4 regions of the Mycolicibacterium thermoresistibile genome follow, and region 1 is predicted to be linked to each of the others. Evidence: riboswitches for the same ligand, from Rfam matches in the RefSeq annotation. Region 1 holds a riboswitch; each other region holds the start of a gene.

Evidence for each region. A riboswitch is a leader RNA that binds a small molecule or an ion and turns the genes downstream of it on or off. The one in region 1 is predicted to bind cobalamin.
Region 2: it holds a riboswitch for cobalamin, as region 1 does, so the genes downstream of both, metE (5-methyltetrahydropteroyltriglutamate--homocysteine S-methyltransferase) here and CKW28_RS20540 (energy-coupling factor ABC transporter permease) in region 1, are expected to answer to the same signal.
Region 3: it holds a riboswitch for cobalamin, as region 1 does, so the genes downstream of both, CKW28_RS22555 (ABC transporter substrate-binding protein) here and CKW28_RS20540 (energy-coupling factor ABC transporter permease) in region 1, are expected to answer to the same signal.
Region 4: it holds a riboswitch for cobalamin, as region 1 does, so the genes downstream of both, CKW28_RS11980 (FecCD family ABC transporter permease) here and CKW28_RS20540 (energy-coupling factor ABC transporter permease) in region 1, are expected to answer to the same signal.

What each region holds. Positions count from the first base shown of each region.
Region 1 is NZ_LT906483.1:4,340,810-4,344,151, reverse strand. Features, by position in the region: gene CKW28_RS20555 (energy-coupling factor ABC transporter ATP-binding protein) at 1-198, opposite strand, end outside; gene CKW28_RS20550 (energy-coupling factor transporter transmembrane component T family protein) at 191-946, opposite strand; gene CKW28_RS20545 (cobalt ECF transporter S component CbiN) at 956-1,345, opposite strand; gene CKW28_RS20540 (energy-coupling factor ABC transporter permease) at 1,342-2,064, opposite strand; cobalamin riboswitch at 2,102-2,300, opposite strand; gene CKW28_RS20535 (serine hydrolase) at 2,336-3,342, opposite strand, start outside.
Region 2 is NZ_LT906483.1:4,745,851-4,749,192, reverse strand. Features, by position in the region: gene metE (5-methyltetrahydropteroyltriglutamate--homocysteine S-methyltransferase) at 1-1,793, opposite strand, end outside; cobalamin riboswitch at 1,885-2,052, opposite strand; gene CKW28_RS22595 (PepSY-associated TM helix domain-containing protein) at 2,175-3,342, opposite strand, start outside.
Region 3 is NZ_LT906483.1:4,736,035-4,739,376, reverse strand. Features, by position in the region: gene CKW28_RS22560 (FecCD family ABC transporter permease) at 1-502, opposite strand, end outside; gene CKW28_RS22555 (ABC transporter substrate-binding protein) at 499-1,539, opposite strand; cobalamin riboswitch at 1,598-1,780, opposite strand; gene CKW28_RS22550 (avidin/streptavidin family protein) at 1,824-2,222, opposite strand; gene CKW28_RS22545 (AraC family transcriptional regulator) at 2,232-3,095, opposite strand; gene CKW28_RS22540 (amidohydrolase family protein) at 3,132-3,342, shown strand, end outside.
Region 4 is NZ_LT906483.1:2,562,836-2,566,177, reverse strand. Features, by position in the region: gene CKW28_RS11990 (phosphotransferase family protein) at 1-209, opposite strand, end outside; gene CKW28_RS11985 (DUF6632 domain-containing protein) at 442-876, shown strand; cobalamin riboswitch at 903-1,084, shown strand; gene CKW28_RS11980 (FecCD family ABC transporter permease) at 1,321-2,343, shown strand; gene CKW28_RS11975 (ABC transporter ATP-binding protein) at 2,340-3,155, shown strand; gene CKW28_RS11970 (ABC transporter substrate-binding protein) at 3,165-3,342, shown strand, end outside.

The DNA of each region.
Region 1 (3,342 bases):
CAGGGTTCCCGATGTCGGCTTGGCCAGGCCCACGAGGAGCCGCAACAACGTGGTCTTGCCGGAACCGTTGGCCCCCACCAAAGCCAGCCGCTGACCTGGGCCGATGGACAGTTGCACGCCGTCGAGGACCCGTGGTCCGCGGGGATAGCGGAATCCGGCGTCGCGCAGGGCGAGCAGGGCGGGATCGTCGTCAGACACCGTGCCACCCCTTCCAGCCCAGCCAGGTCAGCGTGGCCACCGCGGCGATCGCGGCGAGCAGCGCCGCCGTGCCCACCAGACGGGATGCGCGGACCGGGCGGGCCGAGGTGAGAACGGCGGTCGCCCCCGGATCCGCCCGCAGCGACATCGCCTCCGACATGGCCCTGGCGCGGTCGGTGCCGCGGATGAAGATGAGTGCGAACTGGGTGCCGATCACGGTGATGGCGTCACGCGGCCGACGCAGCCCCAACCGCAGGCCGACGGCTTCCCTGGCCCGCAGCGCGGACCGCAACAGGATGCCGACCAGACGGTAGGTCAGATCGGCCACGTGGCACAGAGCGGGGGGAGTCCCGGCCCGCCGGGCCAGGTCGAGCAGGTCGGCCATCAGCGTGGTCATGGCCAGACTGATCGTCGCGGCCGATGCGGCGAGTGCCCGCAGAGCGGTGTCGAGCGCAAGATCGACCCCGCCCGGCTCCCAGTGCGGCCCGCCGCGCAGGCTCACCGCGATCGGCAACGCGCCGAGCATGATGAACACCAGCGGGCCCAGCATCGCGAGCAGGAAGAGCCGGACCTGCACCCGGGCGAACACCAGGGTGGAGACCGCGACCACCAGCAGTACCAACGGCGCTCCGGTGCGCGGCGGAAGCAGCATCGCGCAGAGCAACAGCCCGCCGTAGAAGCAGAGCTTCTCGGCCGCGGGGACGCCCGACCACCGGTTGTGTGCCGCGCTGAGATCGAGGGGATTCACGGTTGCGACTCAGTGGCCGCCACGGTCCCCTTCGGATTCCCCGACCGGTCCGGGACCGGCCGGCGCGGTTTCGCGGCGCCCGCGTGCACGCCCGGCGTACCAGCCGACCGCGGCGCCCAGTGCGATACCACCGATGCCCGCCTGCAGTGCGAAAAGCCCGGACTCGACTTCACCCGGAAGCTCGCCGACCAGCGGCGAGAACCACGGTTCGTAGCCCTCTTCGATCGCGCCGATCACCTCTTCGGCCTGCCCGTCGGCACCGGAGAACTCCGCGTCGGCGTCCTGTGCGTAGCCGTACCACATCGAGCCGACGGCGATCACGGCGGCCAGGATCAGCAGTGGCGCCGCAAGGAGTGCGACGGATCTGCGGGTGGCAGGTCGACCGGATCGGGTGCTCATCGCTGGACCTCCTCGCGTTCGGAGCCGGGCTCGACGTCGGCCCCGGCGGGGACTTCGTGGCTCTTGAGGAAGCGCAGCCTCAGCAACTCGGAGGAGGCCACGTGCATGAGGATGCGCACGAGCACCACGGTGATGAGTCCTTCGACGACCGCGAGCGGCACCTGCGTCAGCGCGAACACCCCCAGGAACTCGACCAGGCTCTCCGTGAAGCCGCCCTCGGCGGCCGGGAACGCCAGCGCGAGCTGGATGCTCGTGACGATGTAGGTGACGAGGTCGGCGACGAAGGCCAGCGCGAACACCGCCGGCAACACACCCACGCCGGCCCGGCGCAGCGCGACGTAGACCGCGAAGCCCGCCCACGGGCCGGCGATCGCCATCGAGAACGCATTCGCCCCGAGCGTGGTGATCCCGCCGTGGGCGAGCAGCAGCGCCTGGAACAGCAGGACGATCGACCCGAGGAAGGCCATGACCGGTGGCCGGAAGATCGCCGTGCCGAGTCCGGTTCCGGTCGGATGCGAGCTCGAGCCCGTCACCGACGGCAGTTTGATCGCGGACATCACGAACGAGAACGCGCCGACCGCCGCCAGCAGCGGCCCGGACGACGGCTGGCGCCGGACCGTGATGACGACCTGCCGGGCCCCGTAGATCACGAACGGCGCCGCCGCCACGGTCCAGGCGACCGCATGTACCGGCGGCAGGAAACCTTCGGCGATGTGCATGGTGAAGGCGTACCTTTCTGCCCAGCACCTCGTGGGCATAGTGTCCGTGCCCGCGGCCGGTCTCCTGGCTGACGGGTGCACCGGCGCGTCGAGATGCGCCGGAACGCCGGTATTCGCCTTCCCACCTGCGCGTGCGCGCCGGCAGTGGCATCGAGAACACCGACTTCCCGCTCACAGTGGCGAGGGCCGCCCCGGATTCCCACCGGGTTCCCGTCACCGCGGCAGTGAGAGCGTACACCGGGCGGACGCTGCGGCCGCCCGGATGGCGCGGTCATCCGACCGGGATGAGTTCGAACGCCTGATGCACGATCGACAGCAGCCAGCCGGCGGCGGTCTTGCTGCGGTACTGCGGCCAGTTCAGCTGGAAACTCACCACCCACGGCTGGCCGGTGTGATCGACCGCGTACCAACTGAACGTCAGATCACCGGGCAGGTTGCCGCCCTTGGCGGCGATGTAGGTCCACGTGGACCGGTCCACCGACACCCCGGGAATGGCCGACAGGATGTCGCGGACCGGCGCCGCCGGTCCCACGGCGGCCTCCTGCAGGGCGATGTGTACCCGGCAGATGTCCTTGGCGGTGCCGAACCATTCGGCGCCGTAGTTCGACGCCGGGGTGTGGGTGCGTTGGGGATCCGGCCGGTAGGGCCGGGAGCTGACCTGCCGTAACAACTCGGCCCGGTCCTGTGGGGAGGCGTGTTGCCACTGCTCCCGCAGGTCGGGTTCACCCCAGCCGACCGAGAACAGCTCGTGCATGGTGGGGAACGGCGTCATGCTGGCCGGATCGTGATGGCCCGCGGCGACCAGCGCGCGTTCCACCGCGTCGGTGCCCAGCCGGCCGATCAGCAGATCTGTGGTCATGTTGTCGCTGGCCGAGATCATCTGCTGGGCGGCCTCGCGCACCGAGATCTGCGCGCCGGGCGGAAGATGGTCCAGTGCGGCCGAGCCGACCGCCTTGGCCCGCTCGGTGACGGTCAGCCGGTCGTCCCAGTCCAGGGTGCCGGCCCGCACCGCCTCAGCGACGGCCAACAGCACGTACAACTTGAAGATGGAGGCGAGCGGCAGCGACAGGTCGGTGTTGGCGCCGGCGATCGGTTCGCACCGCCGGCCACCCGGGGCCGGGAGCACCCTGGACACCTGATAGGAGTACCGGGCCCCGGATTCGGTCAGCTCGGTGTCGATGTCCGCCCAGTTCTCGATCGTGGGCGGGCGCAGGGTCACCTCGAACTGGTCGACGAGGCTCTCGTCGTCGACGCGCAGTTCGATGTCCTGTTCGGCGC
Region 2 (3,342 bases), 410 kb from region 1:
GCCGGCGGCTGATCGTCCCGCACGAACGACCACGCCAGAATCGTCACCGGACCGGTGAGCATGCCCTTGACCGGCTTGTCGGTCAGCGACTGCGCGTAGGTGATCCAGTCGACGGTCATCGGCCGCGGTCGGGCCACATCGCCGTAGAGGATCGGCGGCCGCACGCACCGGGTGCCGTACGACTGCACCCAGCCGTTCCGGGTGGCGGCGAAACCGTCGAGCTGTTCGGCGAAGTACTGCACCATGTCGTTGCGTTCCGGCTCACCGTGCACCAGCACGTCGAGGCCGAGCTCCTCCTGCAGCCGGATGACCGCGGCGATCTCATCCCGCATCCGCCGCGTGTACTCCGCCTCGTCGATCGCACCGGACCGCAGCGCCGCCCGGGTCCTGCGGATCTCCACGGTCTGCGGGAACGAGCCGATCGTCGTGGTGGGCAACAACGGCAGCCGCAGCCGCTCCTGCTGAGCGGCCCGCCGCGCCGCCGCGGGCGCCCGCCGGAGCCCTCTGGCGGCGATGCCCGCCAGCCGTGCTCGGACCTGCTCGTTGCGCAGCCGGGGATCGGTCTTGCGGGATGCCAACGCCGCCCTGGCCGCGTCGATGGCGTCGGCGACGGCATCGCGGCCGTCGCGCAGCGCGGTGGCCAGGGTGACCACTTCGGACACCTTCTCCGCACCGAACGCCAGCCAACCGCGCAGCGAATCGTCCAGATCCGTCTCGGCGTCCAGCGAGTACGGGACATGCAGTGTGGAACACGAGGTGGACACGGCCACCGCGGCGGTGCTGCCCAGCAGGGTCGCCAGGGTGCCCAGCGCCGCCTCCAGGTCGGTGCGCCACACGTTGCGGCCGTCGACCACCCCCGCGACCACGAGCTTTCCGGCGAGTTCGGGAACCTGGGCGACCGGCTGACCGGCGCCGGCGACCAGGTCGATGCCGATCGCCTCAACCGGGGTGCGGGCCAGCGCGGACAGCACGCCGCCCAGCTCACCGAAGTACGTCGCCACGAGAATCCCGGGCCGGGTGGGGGTTTGGGCCAGGGTGATGTAGGCCCGGTGGGCCAGCTCCGCCGCATCGGCCAGACTGTCGGTGACCAGGATCGGTTCGTCCAGTTGCACCCAGGCGGCCCCGGCGTCGGCCAGCAGGCCCAGCAGCCGGGCATACAGCGGCAGCACCTCGTCGAGCCGTTCGATCGGTTCCGGGCCGCCGTCGACGGCCTTGCTCAACGCCAGGAACGTCAGCGGTCCGAGGATCACCGGACGTGCCGGAACACCCTGCTGCAGCGCCTCTTCCAGTTCGGCGAGGACCTTGTCCGGATGCAGCGAGAAGGTGGTGTCCGGTCCGATCTCGGGGACGAGGTAGTGGTAGTTGGTGTCGAACCACTTGGTCATCTCCAGCGGCGCGACGGTGTCGGTGCCCCGGGCGGCGGCGAAGTAGCGGTCCAGGTCATCGGCCAGTTCGGCGTTCCCGGTGACCCGCGGTGGCAGAGCCCCCAACATCACCGCGGTGTCGAGCACGTGGTCGTAGTAGGAGAACGTGTTGACCGGAACCGAGTCCAGCCCGGCCTCCACCAGCCGGGCGTTGCCGGTGCGGCGCAGGTCGGCGGCCACCTCGTGCAGCGTCGACCGGTCGATCCTGCCGGACCAGTATCCCTCGACCGCTCGTTTGAGTTCGCGGTTGGGGCCGATGCGTGGCGTGCCCAGTACGGTGGCCCGGAACGGTTGCGGTGTGGGTCGGGATGTCGGTTGCGATGTCGCTTGGGATGTCACTCGGCGTCCTTCGGTGCGGGGGATGCTCATCGCCTTTGGGCGCCCACCGACCGACAGCCGGTAGCCATCAGCCCAGTCCACGAGGCGATGCGCGCCGGACGCGGCGCGCCCGGCACAGCCGGCAGGTCTTCGGACTCGCAGGCATTCGTCTTCGGTTCCTACTGGCCGTCGCTTCCCAGCCCTTGCGGGCCAGTGCCGATGACGGCGGTCGTTCCTGCACACCGCTGCGGGACAGTCCCGGACTCTCACCGGGTTCCCTCTCATGACGGTCCGTGGAGGGATCCGCCACTCGATGCCGATGCGCCGCGGCGCGTCGGCAAACCAGCTGCACCGCTCAGGGTACCCTGCCCGGCGATTCCGCCGGGCAGGGCCGCCAGACCGGCTGCGTCGGAGCGGTATTCAGCCCGGCCTTCAGGTGCGTCGGCGCTTGTACCACGCGACTGCCGCGTCGACCGCCACGAACGCCAGCAGACTCAACCCGAACAGCGGAAGGAACCAGCCCACCAGCGCGGCGGTCAGCACCAGAACCGTCGCCGGCAGCGGGCCCAGTGCGCGCAGGGCTCCCCGCAGCGGCGGCCGCCCGACCGCCCAGGCCGTTCCGCGGACCGGCCGGCGCTGCCACCACATCCGGTAACCGCGCACGATCAGGTAGATCAGCCCGACCGCGGTGAGGATCAGCACCACCTGGTTGACGACGCCGAACAGGATTCCCATGTGGGCGTCGATGGTCCACCGGGTCAGCTTGGCCAGCAGCGGCCAGTCGGCGAAGTCCACCCGGTCGGTGATCTCCCCGGAAACCGGATCGACCGCCACCGCGTCATTGCGGGTCGGCCAGTCCCGCTTGCGCTCCGCGGCCCGCCAGGCCTCACCCGGTTCGGCGGGCGGGTACAGCCACATCGGGCCGGCCAACCCGGCCTGCTGAGCCGATCGCAGCACCGTGTCCACCCCGGCGAGCAGCTCGTCACCGGAACCGGTCCCGCTGTGGTGACCGGCATGGCCGTGCTGCCCGGTTGCCGGGGTGCTCAGCGACGTGTCGACCGCGGGGGCCTTCGAGTTGAGCTGCTGCTGCAGCCGATCCACCGACGCGCCGCCGTACCGGGACCAGGTGATCCCGGTGGCCGACAACCCGAGCAGCGCCACCAGCAGCCACACCCCGACCGCGGCGTGCCGGGACACCGCCCGGTTGCGGCTGTTCGGACTGCCGTCGGGGCCGGCCCGGTCGGGGAGGGCCAGCCGCCGCAGACCCCCGGACCGGCGGCGGTGCCGCACCCACAGAACCAGGCCGGCGAGCGCGATCACCCACAGCCAGCTGGCGGCCAACTCGCTGTAGTGCCGGCCGACGGCGCCCAGGTGCAGGTTGCGGTGCAGCTCGTCGAACCAGGCCCGCACCGGCATCCACTGGCCGTAGGTGGTCAACGTCCCGCGCACCTCGCCGGTGTAGGGGTCGACGAACACGGTGCGGGCGTAATCCGCCGGCACCCCTGACGTTTCCGGGTCGACGGCGAAGGTCACCTGGGTGGTCTCCTCGGCGGTCACCGGTGGACGGACCGACGACACCGCGCCCGTGGGGTGGGCGGCC
Region 3 (3,342 bases), 400 kb from region 1:
GCGCCGAGAACAGCTGGGTGGTGGCCACCCCGGCCAGGATGACCCGGTCGGTGCCGCCCCCGGCCGCCACCGTCAGCAGCAGCACCAACCCGAACGCGCCGACCGCGCCGATGAACGCGCCGCCGGCCAGCCCGATCGACCCGGCGCCGACCCCGAGCACCACGATCGACACCGCACCGGTGGACGCCCCCGAGGAGACGCCGAGCAGGAACGGATCGGCCAGCGGATTGCGCAGCATCGACTGCAGGATCACCCCGCACACCGCCAGACCGGCTCCACACGCGGCGGCCAGCAGGCTGCGCGGCAGCCGCAGATCCCAGACGATGCCTTCCTGGATGCGGGTGAGACCCGACGGCGGTCCGGCGAGTCTGGCCCGCACCACGGCCCACACCTCGCCGGCCCCCACCGTGGACGGGCCGATCGTCACCGCCACCGCGATCGACGCGAGCAGCGCCGCCAGCCCGAACGCGCCCAGCAGCCAGGCGCGGTGGGCAAGGCTCACCCGCCGAACCCGAACTCGCGCAGCGCCGCCGCCACCTGTTCGACACCGTCGACGGTGCGGATCGACGGGTTCATCGCGGCCCCGGACAACGGGATGTAGCGCTGCTCCCGGACGGCAGTGAGCTCCCGGGTGACCGGATGGGATTTTAGGAACTCGATCTTGGCGGCCGCGCTCTCAGCGGTCTGACTCTTGCGGGTGAGGTCGCCGATGATCAGCACGTCCGGGTCGCGGTCGGCCACCGTCTCCCAATTGACCTGCGGCCATTCGGCGTTGGTGTCATCGAAGACGTTGGTCAACCCGAGGGTGCGGGCGATGATGCCCGGGGCGCCGCAGCATCCGGCCAGATACGGTGATTCGGAGTTGGCGAACCAGAACAGCACCCGCACCGGTGCGCCGGGTGCGGTGTCGGCGGCCGCGGCCATCCGGGTCTGCAATTCCTCGACCAGCGCGGCCCCGCGGTCCGGGACCCCGAAGATCTCGGCCAGGTCGGTGATCTCCTGGTAGACCGTGTCCATCTCGAGCGCCGCATCACGCGACCCGTCACCGTCGGTGTCGTTGTTCTTGATGCAGTCCGCCGGCGACAGATAGGACGGGATGCCGAGCTGCTCCAGCGCCTCCGGGGTGGTCACACCGCCCGGGCCGAGCGTGGAGGCGAACGATGCGGTGACCAGATCCGGTTCGGTCTGCAGCACCCGCTCCAGGGAGGGATGGTTGTCGGCCAGCCGTTCGACGCCGGCGTTGTCGGCGGCGAGGTTCTCCCGGACCGGGTCGGTCCACGTCGCGGTGCCGACCATCCGGTCGGCCAGTCCCAGCGACAACAGGATCTCCGTCGACCCCTGATTGAGCGACACCGCGCGCTGAGGTGGGGCGGGGATCGACACGGTCCGGCCGCAGTTCTCCAGCTGGACCGGATAGCCGTCGGCGGTGTCGGGGGATGCGGACGTGGCGGCCGATCCGGCACAACCGGTCACGGTGAGCACCGCGGCGAACGTCGCGGTCAGCTTCGTGACACGGGCATTCCTGATACGGGCAGGCATACACAGACCTTTCGAGGCCGGGGCTCGTGACGCGGAGCCGGGGGTACGACCTCGCGGCGCAACGCCGGGAGGGCCAGCAGGTCTTCGGGCTTCGGCTCAAACCGGGCCGAGCGCCTTCCCAGGCGGTGTCGCCCAGTGGCATCGTGCTCGGCCCGTCACCGTCACCGCTGCGCGTCAGCTCCGGATTCGCACCGGATTCCCTGACCCCGGGTGCGGGGTGCGACTGGCAGCCAGAAAGTTAGCAGGCCGGTCGGACCGACCCGCGGTGTGGGTTCAGCGTGGGTTCAACGGCGGAAGTTGCTGGCGCCGGTGAGCACAGCGCTCCACAGATCGGTGGGCTCGTCGGCGTCCTTGATGTCGCGGCCCAGCAGCCACATCGCCTTGATGACTTCGTTGCCGTCCTCGACCGTGTGCTGGCCGACCCAGCTCGACAGCGAGGCGTAGGCGCCGAAGTTGACGCAGAACGCGAGCACATCACCGGCCACGAACCCGGTCACCTCGAACTTCTGCGTCGGTTGCGGGGCGCCGACCGCGGTCTGGAAGGTTCCGGTCACCCTGCCCTGTCCGTCGACCTCCAGATGCAGTTCCGAGCCGAGTTCGTTGAGCCACGTGCCGTTGAAGTCGACCGGCCGTCCGGAGCTCTGCGCCGATTTGCGGAGGCCGGAGATGTGCTGAAGAACCATATGGTGTTCTTACCCGATCGGATCGGCGCTGGTGGGCCTGCTGTGCGGATCGGTGCTGATTCGGTGCCGGTAGGCCGACGGGGTCTCGCCGCAGAACTGGGTGAACGCCCGGGTGAAGGCGCTCAGACTGTCGAAACCGACCGCGCTGGCGGTCTCCTGCACCGACTGGTCCGGTGCGGCCAGCAACGCCATCGCCTTGAGCATGCGGGCGTGCAGCAGATAAGTGCGCCAGGAGATTCCGGTGGCCTGCCGGAACTGTCGGCGCAGGGTGCGTTCGGACACCGCGACCGCGCGGCTGACCTCCTCTGCGGTCACCGACTGCAGATGCTCCTTGGTGTAGGCCATCGCCGCGGCCACGATCGGGTGGTCTGAGGTGGGCAGGCTGAGCGGGGCCTCGTGATCGAGGGCCTCCGACACCAGATGGGCCAGGGTGCGGAAGAAGGTGTCGGAGATCTCGTCGCCGTGCGGCCGGTCGATCGGCCAGCGCAGCGCGTAGATCATCATCTCCCGGATCAGCGGTGACACCGCCAGGATCCGGGCGCGGTTGCCGGCGTCGGGCACCAGCTGCGGGTCGAACATCACCGCCACGGTCTTGACGTCGGGGTTCATCGTCGCCGAATGTTCCAGGCCGACCGGCAGCCACGCCGCCTGCTGGGGTGGGAGCAGATAGTGACCGGTCCGGGTCTGGACCTCGACGACCCCGCCGATGGCGTACTCGATCTGGTGGACGTCGTGGGAGTGCCAGCCGGTCTGCAGTTTGTCGCCCTCGTACAGATAACTGCCGCCGAGGGCGCGGCCGCCGCGGCGCAGATCGATCTGCGGCGGCTTGGCCGAAGAAGCTAAGTTCCTGGCCGATAGCGCAGAGACGGTCACGGTTTCTCACGGTACTACTGAGGTATGAGTCACGATCTGCGCCCCGAGGACCTGATTCTCGTCAGCATCGACGACCACGTCGTGGAACCGCCCGACATGTTCCTGCGCCACGTCCCGGCCAAGTACCGAGACGAGGCGCCGATCGTCGTCACCGACGAGAACGGTGTCGACCAGTGGATGTATCAGGGCCGGCCGCAGGGCGTCAGCGGGCTCAACGCGGTGGTGTCCTGGCCACCGGAGGAGTGGG
Region 4 (3,342 bases), 1.8 Mb from region 1:
GACTCGGCCTTGACGAACACCCGGCGGGGACCGGTGCCGGACGCATAAGCCAGTTCGAAGCGGGCCCGGCGATTGGTCCCGTCGTCACGCAGGAGGAGGGTGACCCGTTCGACGGTCGCCCCGGGGTGCCGGGTCGAGATCGCGGCCGTCATCCATTCGGGGGTGACGTCCTCCCACCGCGGGGGAATCGTCAATGCCGGGTGCACCATGCGGACACGTTAGCGAGCGACGCCCGCGGGGCGGCGATCCCCATGCAAACACGCCATGGAAGGCCGTGGAAGCGCGTCGACGATCTCGCCGCGTCGCGGAAGAGGATTTCGCCGCGTCGCGGGAGGGCCGGGCGTACGGTGTGCTCATCAACGTGGTGGCTTACCCAAACTGAATCCGCCTGTCCGTCACGTCCTGGGGAGCGCCTTGTCACCGTCGGCCCAGTCACCCTCAATCGAGTCACCCTCAATCAGCCACAGGCTCCTGCAGATCGCGCTCGTCGTGTTCGGGGCGGTGATGCTGCTGTATCCGTTGGCGGTGGTGTGGCCGTCGGGTTGGTCATGGCATTCCGGCGCTCCGTACCAGTCCGACTACTTCATGATGATCGTCGGCCTGTATGCGACGCTGGGCCTGTTCCTGTGGAACGCCGCCCGCCGGCCCGGGGCACACCTCAGCCTGATCTGGTTCACCGTCGTCTCCAGCGCCGTCCACGCCGCGATCATGGCGGTCCAGTCGCTCGGCGGCGGACACGACATCGGGCATCTGTGGGGCGACGTCGCGGCACTTCTCCTGGTCGCCGTCGTGTTGTCGGCCCTCGTCATCGCGGCCGGGATCAAGCAATCCGCGGACGAAGGCCACGTGGTGGCGGTGGTCGATTCGGGCCGGTGACGGCACGGGACCGGAGACGCTTGATAGTCTCGGCCCTCGAGGACGGTCGCATCCGTACAACGCGGATGCCAGGGAACCCGGTGCGAATCCGGGACTGGCGCGCAGCGGTATGGGGGACGGACCCGACATCGGCCACTGGAGCAATCCGGGAAGGCGTCGCGTCCGGGCGATCCCGAGTCCGAAGACCTGCCGTCCTCGCTGGTGTCCACCGGTATCTCGCGATCAGATACCCCGGCATACAGAGGCGATATCCGTGATGACGCTCGGCCCTCCGCACAGCGTGTCCGTGCCGTGTCCACGACGACCTGCCAGGCGGCACTCATCCAGGCGATCCGGCCGTTCGAAGCGCCGCCCGGAGCACCGGGTGCGGACACTGTGTCCCTGACCCTGCCCGAGCGAACGGGTGATCGAACCGGCGCAGCGTCGGTTCCCACTGCTCGGCGGATGTCGCCCGGAGTCCTGACCGGGGTGCTCGCGGTGCTCACCGTGGTGAGCATCATCGTGTCGATCGCTTTCGGGGCCGAGCACATTCCGCTGGGCGAGGTGTGGCGCACCGTGCTCGGACGGCTCACCGGCGCCGAGGTCGATGCGGGGTATGCCGTCATCATCTGGGAGTTGCGGTTACCGCGTTCGATCCTGGCGGCCGTCGTGGGCGCCGGTCTGGCCCTGGCCGGCGCGCTGATGCAGGCCCTCGTCCGGAACCCGCTCGCCGAGCCGTACCTGCTCGGGGTGTCCGCCGGTGCGGCGGTGGGCGCCACGGCCGTCATGACGCTGGGCGTGCTGTCCGGGTTCGGCGTGTGGGCGCTGTCGGGTGGGGCGCTGTTCGGCGCGATGGCGGCGACCCTCACCGTCTACACGGTGGCCCGCGCCCAGGGCGGACTCACCGCGCTGCGGTTGATCCTGTCCGGTGTGGTGCTGTCCTCGGCCTACATGGCGGTGTCCTCGCTGCTGGTGTTCACCGCCGGGGATCCGCATGCGGCCGAGAGCGTGATGTTCTGGCTGCTCGGCAGCGTCGCCGGGGCGACCTGGGCCAAAGTTCCGCTCGCCGCGGCCGTGGTGGCGATCGGTCTGGTCGGGGCGTTGCTGATCCATTCGTGGCTGGACGCGTACGCGGCCGGGTCCGACACCGCGGCATCGCTCGGGGTCCCGGTGCGGGCCCTGCGCAACGGGCTGTTCGCGATGCAGGGCGTGCTCGTCGGTGTGTTGGTGGCCGTGGCCGGCGGCATCGGTTTCATCGGGCTGATCGTGCCGCACGCAGCCAGGCTGATCGTCGGCGCGACGCACCGCGCCATGCTTCCGGTGACGGTGTGCGCGGGAGCGCTGTTTCTGGTGTGGGTGGATGTGGTCTCCCGGGAACTGGCCGCACCGCGGGAGATGCCGCTGGGCATCGTCACCGGTCTCATCGGCGCTCCGGTGTTCCTGTTCCTCATGGGGCGGCGCCGCTACGAGTTCGGAGGCGCCACATGATCGCCACGCTGACCAGCGCACCGCTCAGCGCACACGGTGTGGATTGTCGCCGGGGCGCCAGAACCATTGTGTCCGAAGTCGATCTGATGGTTCCCGCCGGCACCCGACTGGCCGTTGTGGGTCCGAACGGGGCCGGGAAGTCCACGCTGTTGCGGGTGCTGTCGGGTCTGGACACACCGGCTTCGGGCACCGTCCGGGTCGGTGATGAGGATCTGCACCGGATGTCGGCGCGGCGGCGGGCCAGAACCATCGCGGTGGTGGGGCAGGAGGAACAGCCGTCCGGCGAGCTGACCGTCGGGGAGGCGGTCGGCCTGGGGCGCATTCCCTACCGCACGCCGTGGTCGGGATCCGATCTGGCCGAACGCACCGTCGTGCGGGCGGCCCTGACCGTCGTCGGTCTGGGCAGTTGGGCCGACCGGCCCTGTTCGCGGCTGTCCGGTGGGGAACGCCACCGGGTGGTGCTGGCCAGGGCGTTGGCGCAGCAGACGCCGGTGCTGGTGCTGGATGAACCCACCAACCATCTCGATGCCGCATGGCAGCTGCGGCTGTTGCAGATCCTTCACGAGCTCGGCTGCACCGTGGTCGCCGCGATGCACGACCTCGACCTGGTGCTGCGGTATTTCGATGCGGTCGCGGTCGTCGCCGACGGCCGGGTGCTCGCTCACGGACCGCCGGCCGAGGTGTTGGAGCCCGAGTTGCTCCGACAGGTGTTCGACGTCGTCGGCGACGTCGTCCGCCACCCCACGACGGGGCGTGCGCATCTGCTGTTCTCCCACGCCGATTCGGTGTCGCGATCCGCGACGAAAATCTGACAGAGGAAGATGACTGTGGCACAGACTTCTCGGTTGTTGGCGGTGTTCGGGATCGCCGCGAGCCTGATGGCGGGATGCGGTTCGGATTCGGGGGCGGTTACCACCGATACCGTCACCGTCGACAACTGCGGAGAGCAGGTCACCTTCCCGCATCCGGTGGAGCGGCTGTTCGTCAACGACGGCGGCA